Regions from separate parts of the Delftia deserti genome, predicted to be linked through region 1. Evidence: predicted binding sites of a transcription regulator. Region 1 holds the regulator's gene; each other region holds the start of a gene.
What was found. Region 1 encodes LexA, which represses DNA repair genes until DNA is damaged. Its sites were predicted from a motif close to ACTGTATNNNNATACAGT; they were not measured.
Positions count from the first base shown of each region.

Region 2: a site for LexA is predicted at 1,358-1,375, ahead of ACFPFG_RS08100 (PA0069 family radical SAM protein). Genes of this name have one in related genera too.
Region 3: a site for LexA is predicted at 1,466-1,483, ahead of ACFPFG_RS26740 (DNA topoisomerase IV subunit B). Genes of this name have one in related genera too.

Region 1 covers NZ_JBHSIH010000001.1:483,004-486,248, forward strand. Annotated here, with positions in the region: gene adk (adenylate kinase) at 1-550, shown strand, start outside; gene ACFPFG_RS02350 (asparaginase) at 643-1,614, opposite strand; gene lexA (transcriptional repressor LexA) at 1,713-2,387, shown strand; gene ACFPFG_RS02360 (hypothetical protein) at 2,550-2,972, shown strand; partial or broken gene ACFPFG_RS02365 (sigma factor) at 3,111-3,245, shown strand, end outside.
Region 2 covers NZ_JBHSIH010000001.1:1,682,713-1,685,957, forward strand. Annotated here, with positions in the region: gene ACFPFG_RS08095 (LysR family transcriptional regulator) at 1-174, shown strand, start outside; gene ACFPFG_RS08100 (PA0069 family radical SAM protein) at 212-1,351, opposite strand; gene rnk (nucleoside diphosphate kinase regulator) at 1,646-2,050, shown strand; gene ACFPFG_RS08110 (acyltransferase family protein) at 2,119-3,245, opposite strand, start outside.
Region 3 covers NZ_JBHSIH010000001.1:5,648,740-5,651,984, forward strand. Annotated here, with positions in the region: gene ACFPFG_RS26730 (hypothetical protein) at 1-129, opposite strand, end outside; gene ACFPFG_RS26735 (MFS transporter) at 131-1,336, opposite strand; gene ACFPFG_RS26740 (DNA topoisomerase IV subunit B) at 1,517-3,245, shown strand, end outside.

The DNA of each region.
Region 1 (3,245 bases):
TGCCGCCGTCAAGGCCGGAACGCCCCTGGGCCTGCAGGCCAAGGCCGTGATGGACGCCGGCCAACTGGTCAGTGACGACCTGATCATCAATCTGGTCAAGGAACGCATCGCCCAGGCCGACTGCGCCAACGGCTTCCTGTTTGATGGATTCCCCCGCACCATTCCCCAGGCCGACGCCATGAAGGCCGCTGGCGTGAAGCTGGACTATGTGCTCGAGATCGACGTGCCCTTCGACGCCATCATCGAACGCATGAGCGGCCGCCGCTCCCACCCCGCCTCGGGCCGCACCTACCACGTCAAGTTCAACCCGCCCAAGGTCGAAGGCCAGGACGACGTGACCGGCGAGCCGCTGGTGCAGCGCGAAGACGACAAGGAAGAAACCGTCAAGAAGCGCCTGGACGTCTACAGCAGCCAGACCCGCCCCCTGGTGGACTACTACCGCGCATGGGCCGAAAAGGAAGCCGCAGCGGCACCCAAGTACCGCGCCATCAGCGGCCTGGGCTCGGTCGAGGACATCACCCAACGCGCACTGGCTGCACTGGCTGAGTGAGGCAGGCCATGTGCCGCAACGAAAAAAGCACCCGCCGGGTGCTTTTTTGTTGACCGCCAGCAACTGAAGAAATGCCGGCGGCGCCGCCCGGCTCAGTCGCGCGGCTGCGCTGCCAGCGCCAGCATCATCGCAATCCGGGCTTTTGCCACGGGCAGCTGCGCCAGATCGGCCTCTGCCGGGTTGGCCCCAAGGCCGGAGGCCACGGGCAGGCCTTCAGCACAGCGCGTGCCCCGCCAGATCCAGACGCCCTTGTCGCGGGCGCGCTGCAGGGCCGCTTCCATGCCTTCGTGAACCGTCGCATTGCCCGTGCCAGCCACGACGATGCCACGCACGCCTGCGGCCACCAGCGCATCCACGCCGCTGGCACGCGCCAAGGCGCCGCTGAACACCACCTCGACCCAGGGCAGTTCATCCAGCGCCAGCAGATCCGATGACATGGACGCAGGCACCACGGCCCGCGCGGACGGCGCATCGGGCACCAGCCAGCGCACACGCCCTTCCTCCACCAACGCCTGCGGCCCGCCTTCCACGGAGCGCATTGCCTGCAGCCGGTAGGGGTGGACCTTCTGCACCTGGGCTGCCGCATGCACCTCGCCGCCCGCCACAACCCATACACCGCTGCGCCCGCCGCTGGCAGCCACGGTCACGGCATCGCGCAGATTCTGCGGCCCGTCGGCCAACAGGGCCGTGGCCGGGCGCATGGCGCAGGTCAGCACAATGGGCTTGGTGGCCGGCAACAGGCTGTGCAGCAGCCAGGCTGTCTCTTCCAGCGTGTCCGTTCCATGCGTAATCACCACGGCGCGCGTGTCCGCATCCTCCAGCGCCTGCACGCAAGCGTGCAGCAACGCGCGCCACACGGGCCAGTCCATATCCTTGCTGTCCACCTGCGCGATCTGCTGCGTCTGCACGGGGCCCAGCGCCTGCTGCTCCAGGTCCGGTACGGCATCCAGCAGAGACTGCACCGTGATCTGCCCGGCCTTGTACCCGACTCCCTGCGACTGCGAATCCGCCCGGCCAGCGATGGTCCCGCCCGTGCCCAGAATCACCAACTTTGACTGCCCCACTTGCACCTCTTGGAAAACTGGTTAAAAATACAGATACTGTATAAATCATCAGATGGCCTGCCAGCCCGCCATCTGCTCTCAAGGACCGGACGCACGCCATGCTCGACCATCCCAAGCTCACCGCCCGCCAGCAACAGATCCTGGACCTGATCCAGGCCGCCATCTCCCGCACGGGCGCCCCCCCCACACGCGCGGAAATCGCCAACACGCTGGGCTTCAAGTCCGCCAACGCTGCAGAGGAACACCTGCAGGCCCTGGCCCGCAAAGGCGTGATCGAACTGGTCAGCGGCACCTCGCGCGGCATTCGCCTGCGTACCGACACCGTGCGCAACATCAATGCCGCGCGCGGAACCAGCTTCGGACTGCCGCTGTCGGCCCTGGCACCGCTGATGCTGCCCCTGGTGGGCCGCGTTGCGGCGGGCTCACCCATTCTCGCCCAGGAACATATCGACCAAACCTATTCCGTCGAGCCCAGCCTGTTCCAGATCCGCCCCGACTATCTGCTGCGTGTGCGTGGCATGTCCATGCGCGACGCGGGCATCATGGACGGCGACCTGCTGGCCGTGCAGTCTGCGCACGAAGCACGCAACGGCCAGATCGTCGTGGCGCGCCTGGGCGATGAAGTCACCGTCAAGCGCCTGCGCCGCACCACGCAGGGCGTGGAACTTCTGCCGGAAAACCCCGATTACCCGGTGATCCGCGTCGCCCCCGAAGAGGCCTTTGCCATTGAAGGCCTGGCCGTGGGGCTGATCCGCAACAGCATGTCCATGTAAGCCGGACGGGCAGCCCTGCACGGGTTGCCACCCCCTATTTCATGCACCGTCCAGGTGGTAGGCGCGAAGCCTTGCAGCTTCGCCCTGGGCGGAGCTTTGCCCGAAAACCGCAATCCTGCCTGTGTCCATGCCTCTTTGAAACACGCCAACAGGAGTCGTCACATGGGATTCGCTCTGCCAACACTGTCCTCTCTTTCCTTCCTGCGCCTGGCACATGGCATCCGCCTGACTGCGACCGCCATGGAGTCGGCCATGCCTCTTGCACAAGCCCCTGCGGGCCAGCCAACACCTGCCACAGCACCCGAGCCCGCCAACGTGATCTCTTTCAGCAAGGCACGCCGGCGCAGCCCGCAGCGCCGCGGCAAGGCTGCACGCGCTGCAGACCCTGGAGATGCCCAGCTGATCCTGCCCTTGCTGCCGACGCAGCCCGCCCTGCAAGCCGCACCTGAGCAGTCTTCAGGCCTGCGCATCATTCAGCGGTCGCCACAGGAACAGCCTGAATGCCTGTTCATCTCCGGGCGAATGGCCGATGTCTGCGCTGCGCTGGAGCGCCTGGAGGCGCATGGCGGAGCCGCAGCCAACTGAGGCCCGATGCAAGGTATGCGACACACCTTGCACGACACAAACATGGGCGGCGCGGACCACGCACCGCACGAGGAATCGGCCTGTGCGAAGCTGGCGCAGGCTTGCGGCCACCACCCCCCTGTAGCGCACGTGCAACAAATGGATGCCCTCTGCCTGCTGCGCAAACACCTGGGCAACCGTGACGATGCCGCCGACCTGGCCCATGACACCTTTGTGCGCCTGCTGCGCTCGCCCCTGCCGAAGCAAGACATCCGCGAACCCAGGCGCTATCTG
Region 2 (3,245 bases), 1.2 Mb from region 1:
TTCGGTGTCTCCATCCTGCCCGACTGGCCCGTGCTGGGACCGCCGGATGCCAGAACGCGCCGATGGCCGCTGCCCCCTCCGAGCCCGTCCCGCGAAGTGGGCATGGTGTGGCTGCGATCGTCGGTGCGCTCCCCGCTGGCGGCCGCCTTGTCCGAGCTGATCGATTCCCGCTAGCGAACCATGCCCTGACCTGTGCCTGGCACGCAGGCTCTCAGAACAGGCTGCGTTGCGGCAGCAAAAGCGACGGGTGGTAGAGGCTGCAATCGAGCCGCAGAGGCTCGCGGTTGAATCCATGCCGACGGCAGGCCAGGGCGAAGCGCTGGCGCAGCAGCTCGGCCCAGTGGCCCGTGCCCTTCATGCGCTGGCCGAACTCGGCGTTGTAGACGCGACCGGCCTCGCGCTGCTCGCCCTGGATGCCGTGCAGGTCGCGCACACGCTCCATCACGCGGCGGGCGCGGTCGGGGTAGTGCACCTGCAGCCATTGCTCGAACAGCGGCGCCACTTCCCAGGGCAGGCGCAGCACGGCGTAGAAGGCGTGGCGCGCGCCTGCGTCGGCGGCCGCCTCCAGCACCTTCTCCAGGTCTTCGTTGATGAAGGGAATCTGCGGTGCCAGGCTCACGCCCACGGGCACGCCCGCCTCGGTCAGCGCGCGGATGCTGCGCAGCCGGCGGTGCGGCGCGGCGGCGCGCGGCTCCAGGTGGCGTGCCAGGTCTGCGTCCAGCGTGGTCAGCGTGATATGCACCGAGGCCAGGCCCTGGCGCGCCAGCGGGGCCAGCAGGTCCAGGTCACGCTCCACCCCGCTGCCCTTGGTGACAATGGAAAACGGGTGGCGCGCCTCGGCCAGCACCTCGATCAGGCGGCGCGTCAGCCCCAGCTCGCGCTCCACGGGCTGGTAGCAGTCGGTGACCGAGCCCAGCATCACGGGCGCGGCCACATGGCTGGCGCGCGACAGCTCGGCACGCAACAGCTCGGGCAGGTTCTGCTTGGCGATGAGCCGGGTCTCGAAGTCCAGCCCCGGCGACCAGCCCAGGTAGCTGTGCGTGGGCCGGGCATAGCAATAGATGCAGCCGTGCTCGCAGCCCCGGTAGGGATTGAGCCCCATGTGAAACGGCAGGTCGGGCGACTGGTGGCGGCTCAGCGCCGAGCGGGCCTGCTCCCAGCGCAGTTCGGTGCGCAGGGGGGCGGCTTCCTCGCCTTCGGCCGGCGCCTCAAGGCTGCCCCAGCCGTCATCGAAGGCCTCGCGCGGGTCGGTGGTGAAGCGGTGCGCCAGTTGGCTGGCTGCGCCCCGGCCCTTGAGGGCGTGCAGGGGCACCTGGGCCGTATGGCGGGGCGTGGAAGGACTGAGAGGCATGAATTAACTGTATATAAATACAGCATAAACAACAAGCGCTCCCGGCATGCTTGCCGTTGCGAAATGGGTTTTTCCAGATTGGCAAGTACCCGCATCAATCCGCACCGCGCCGTGCGGGTTCGCTTGGCAGAACGCACACGGGCCTGCACAATGGCCTTATCGCACCAACTTGGTGCTTTTCTCTTTTCTGAAGATGCCTTGGCCCGGACAACCGCGTTGCCCGGGCTTTTGTCCGTTTGGGCGCCGCTGCCCTTCACTGCAGCCACGGCGCAAGCACACAAGGGAGCCAACACCATGGAGCGCAAGCCCCACATCATTATTTCGTCCCTGGACCTGGAGCGCATCGAGGCCCTGCTGGACAAGCAGCCCGCATTCCCCGGCCGCGACGCGCTTGAAGCCGAGCTGGACCGGGCCGACGTGCTCGAGCCCAAGGAAATGCCGCCCAACGTGGTGACCATGAACTCCACCGTGCGCTTCACGCTGCTGGAGTCGGGCAAGACCAGTACGCTGACCCTGGTCTATCCCAAGGAGATGGATGGCAGCTCCGACAAGGTATCGGTCTTCGCTCCCGTGGGCATTGCCCTGCTGGGCCTGAGCGTGGGCGACCAGTCGCGCATGCCGGGCCCTTCCGGCCAGGTCACCGTGCGTGTGGATGCCATCGATTTCCAGCCGGAAAGCGCGGGCGAGCTGCACCGCTGAACGCCGACCGGCTTGATGCGAAAAAGGCAGCCAACCGGCTGCCTTTGTTGTTTGTGGAGTAACGCGCCTTAGCGCAGGCCCGCCACAAACGCCGCGATCAGGCCTGTGCCCACCAGGCCGGCCTGCCAGCGCAGCGCCATGTGCCAGCTGGGAACGTGGCGTTCCACGCGCTCGTACAGCAGATGGCCGGCCGCAATCGACAGCGCAAAGGCCGTGCACATGCCCAGCAGGGCGGCGGGAACGGACTGTGGCCAGAAATGGCTTTCCACGGCATTGACCAGCAGGCAGACCGAGAAGTGCACGAGAAACACCGAGTAGGAAATCTTGCCCAGCCGGCGCAGCGGCGCCCAGCCTTGCGCCTGGGCGAATGCAGGGCTGCGCATGGCCAAGACCAGGGCCAGCGCCGTGGCACCGGCCAGCGCGATACGGTCGCGCCACTCCAGTGCCAGTGCCGCCACGACCAGGGCCACGATCAGCACCGACCAGCTCCAGGCCGTCGAGGCCTTGTCCGCATGCGCGGCCCAGTAGGCCAGCATGCCCAGGCCGTAGGCGCCAAAGAAGTACGGCGCCCACACATCCCATTGCGCATCCAGATTGAAGCCCAGCAGCGAAGCGGTCACGCCGATCACCACCAGCGCCTGCGCCACGCTCAGCGCCCAGGGCCAGCAGCGTGACAGGGCGTCGCCGCCAAAGCGGCGGCGCAGCAAGGCGCCGCCCCAGCGCGTGCCGGCCAGCAGCAGCGCAGTCAGCGCAAAAAGCTGGAAGTCGATGGACACATACCAGACGCCGGCGGACAGCGACTCCTCGCCCACGATGTTCTGCAGCAGCAGCGCATGCGCCACCAGTTGCCAGAGATCGGGCTCGCCCGACACCGAGGCATGGTCGAACCAGGGCCGCACGGCCGCCGAGACCACGATGGCCACGACCAGGGCCACTGCATAGGGCACGACCAGGCGCACGAAGCGGCGGCCGATGCGCGACCACGGATCGCTGTGCTGCCCGTGGCCTTGGGGCGCCATGCTGGCCGCAGCCAGGTAGCCGCCCAGCACCAGGAAGATCTGCACGGCCATGCGCGCATATTCATAGAGCCAGTCGATGAGGTCCGGCGCGGCCGGATGGGCGATGTCGGACATGGGGCCGTAGAAGGCCAGGTGGTGCCAGACGATGGCGGCACAAGCCAGGCCCTTGGTGCAGT
Region 3 (3,245 bases), 5.2 Mb from region 1:
GTCTGCCATGCCCAGCATGAACTGCGGCTGCAGGTAGAGCATGAAGACCAGGCCCAGCACCATCAGCACGGCGGCCCACAGCGCCAGCCTGCGCAGGATGCGTGGGCGGGGCCTGGTGGATGTCGTCATGTCAGGCAACGGCCTGGGCCGCGCGCAACCGTGCCACCGGGGCTTCGCGTATGGGCAGGTTCAGCAGGCCGGCGGCCACGCCCAGGCCGATGGCCAGGTACCAGACCACCTGGTAGCTGCCCGTGTGGTCATAGAGATAGCCCCCCAGCCAGACGCCCAGGAAGCTGCCCACCTGGTGGCTGAAGAACACCATGCCGCTCAACATGGACAGATGCTGCACGCCGAAGATCTGGGCCACGGTGGCATTGGTCAGCGGCACGGTGGACAGCCACAGCAGGCCCATGGCGGCAGAGAAGATGTAGACCGACCAGGGCGTCAGCGGCGCCAGCAGGAAGAGCACGATCACCACCGAGCGCGTGAAGTAGATGGTGGACAGCAGGTAGCGCTTGGGCAGGCGCTGGCCCAGGTTGCCGGCCACGTAGGTGCCAATGATGTTGAACAGCCCCACCAGCGCCAGCGAGATGCTGGCCACCTGCGGCGCCAGGCCGTAGTCCTTGAGGTAGCTGGGCATGTGCACGCCGATGAACATTACCTGGAAGCCGCAGACGAAGTAGCCGGCCGTCAGCAGCACGAAGCTGGGCGTGCGCAGCGCTTCGGCGACGGCCTGGCCCGCGCTCTGGTCGCGCAGGGGACGGGCGTTGCCGGCCTGGAAGCCCGGCTCGCGCAGGCCGAAGGCCAGAGGAATGATCATCAGCGCGCACAGCGACAGCAGCAGCAGGGCGTTGGACCAGCCGAAGTTCGAGATCAGGCTGCCTTCCACGGGCACCATGAAGAACTGGCCGAAGGAGCCTGCCGCCGCCGTCACGCCCATGGCCCAGCTGCGCCGCGCCACGGGGATCTGGCGGCCCAGCACGCCGTAGATCACGGCATAGGTGGTGCCGGCCTGGGCTGCGCCGATCACCACGCCTGCCATCAGGGCGAACCAGGTTGTCGTGGGCGCCATGGCCATGCCGGCCAGGCCCAGCGCATACAGCAGCGCGCCGACGAGGAGCACGCGGAAGGCGCCGAAGCGGTCGGCCAGCATGCCGCCGAAGATGCCGAGCACGCCCCAGGACAGGTTCTGGATGGCGATGGCCAGCGCGAAGGACTCGCGCGTCCAGCCCATCTCCTGGGTGATGGGCTGCAGCCACAGGCCGAAGCCGTGGCGGATTCCCATGGACAGCGTCACGACTGCGCCCCCGCACAGCAGTATCTGCACCATGGACATGGGTTGGTTGTTTTTTTGCATGCGGCAAACTTTAGCGAAACTCCGGGTTTTGCGCTGCGTCGCCTGGGTCGCCCATGCGCCAGCACGGCCCTTGATGGCAGCGGCTTTACGGGGTGGTCACGGTCAATGACTGTGAATGTATCCAGCACTGAGCCGGGCCGCGCACTACAATCCGCCCCCATGGCAGTCAAACCATCTCCCACTTCCGCCAGCGAATACTCCGAAGGCTCGATACGCGTGCTCAAGGGCCTTGAGCCCGTCAAGCAGCGTCCCGGCATGTACACGCGCACCGACAACCCCCTGCACGTGCTGCAGGAGGTGATAGACAACGCGGCCGACGAGGCACTGGCCGGCTTCGGCAAGAAAATCCGCTTCACCCTGCATTCCGACGGCTCCTACAGCGTCGAAGACGATGGCCGGGGCATCCCCTTCGGCATGCATCCCGAGGAAAACGCGCCCGTGGTGGAGCTGGTCTTCACGCGCCTGCATGCGGGCGGCAAGTTCGACAAGGGCAAGGGCGGCGCCTACAGCTTCTCGGGCGGCCTGCACGGCGTGGGCGTCTCGGTCACGAATGCGCTGGCCACGCGCCTCGAGGCCTGCATCCACCGCGAGGGCAAGGTGGCCACCATCGCCTTCTCGGGCGGCGACGTTGTCGAGCCCCTGCAGTCGCGGCCGCTGGCCGCGGGCGAGCGCAAGCAGGGCACGACCGTGCGCGTGTGGCCCGATGCCCGCTATTTCGAATCGCCCCAGCTGCCCATGGGCGAGCTGATGCACCTGCTGCGCAGCAAGGCCGTGCTCATGCCCGGCGTCTCGGTGACCCTGGTCAACGAGAAGACGCGCGACACCCAGACCTGGCAGTTCAAGGGCGGCCTGCGCGACTACCTGCAGCAAAGCCTGCATGGCGAGGCCGTCATCCCCCTGTTCGAGGGTGAGGGCTTTGCCGACCGCCACCACGACAGCTTTGCCGAAGGCGAGGGCGCCGCCTGGTGCGTGGCCTTCACCGAGGACGGCGCACCGCTGCGCGAAAGCTATGTCAACCTGATCCCGACCACTGCCGGCGGCACGCACGACAGCGGGCTGCGCGACGGCCTGTTCCAGGCGGTCAAGGCCTTCATCGAGATGCACTCGCTGCTGCCCAAGGGCGTCAAGCTCATGCCGGACGACGTCTTTGCGCGCGCCAGCTATGTGCTCAACGCCAAGGTGCTGGACCCGCAGTTCCAGGGCCAGATCAAGGAGCGCCTGAACTCGCGCGATGCCGTGCGCCTGGTCAGCGGCTATGTGCGCCCCGCGCTGGAGCTGTGGCTCAACGAGCACGTGGAATGGGGCCGCAAGCTGGCCGAGATCGCCATCAAGGCCGCGCAGACCCGCCAGAAGGCGGGCCAGAAGGTCGAAAAGCGCAAGGGCTCGGGCGTGGCCGTGCTGCCGGGCAAGCTCACCGATTGCGAAAGCCGCGACCTGAGCCTGAACGAGGTCTTCCTGGTCGAGGGCGACTCGGCCGGCGGCAGCGCCAAGATGGGCCGCGACAAGGAAACGCAGGCCGTGCTGCCCCTGCGCGGCAAGGTGCTCAACACCTGGGAAGTGGACCGCGACCGGTTGTTCGCCAACAACGAAATCCATGACATCTCGGTGGCCATCGGCGTGGACCCGCACGGCCCCAACGACACGCCCGACCTGTCGGGCCTGCGCTACGGCAAGGTCTGCATTCTTTCGGATGCCGACGTGGACGGCTCGCACATCCAGGTGCTGCTGCTGACGCTGTTCTTCCGCCATTTCCCCAAGCTCATCGAGGCCGGCCACATCCATGTGGCGCTGCCGCCGCTGTTCCGTGTGGACGTGCCTGCGCGCGGCAAGAAGCCTGCGGCCAAGATGTACGCGCTGGACGAGGGCGAGCTGACCGCCATCCTGGACA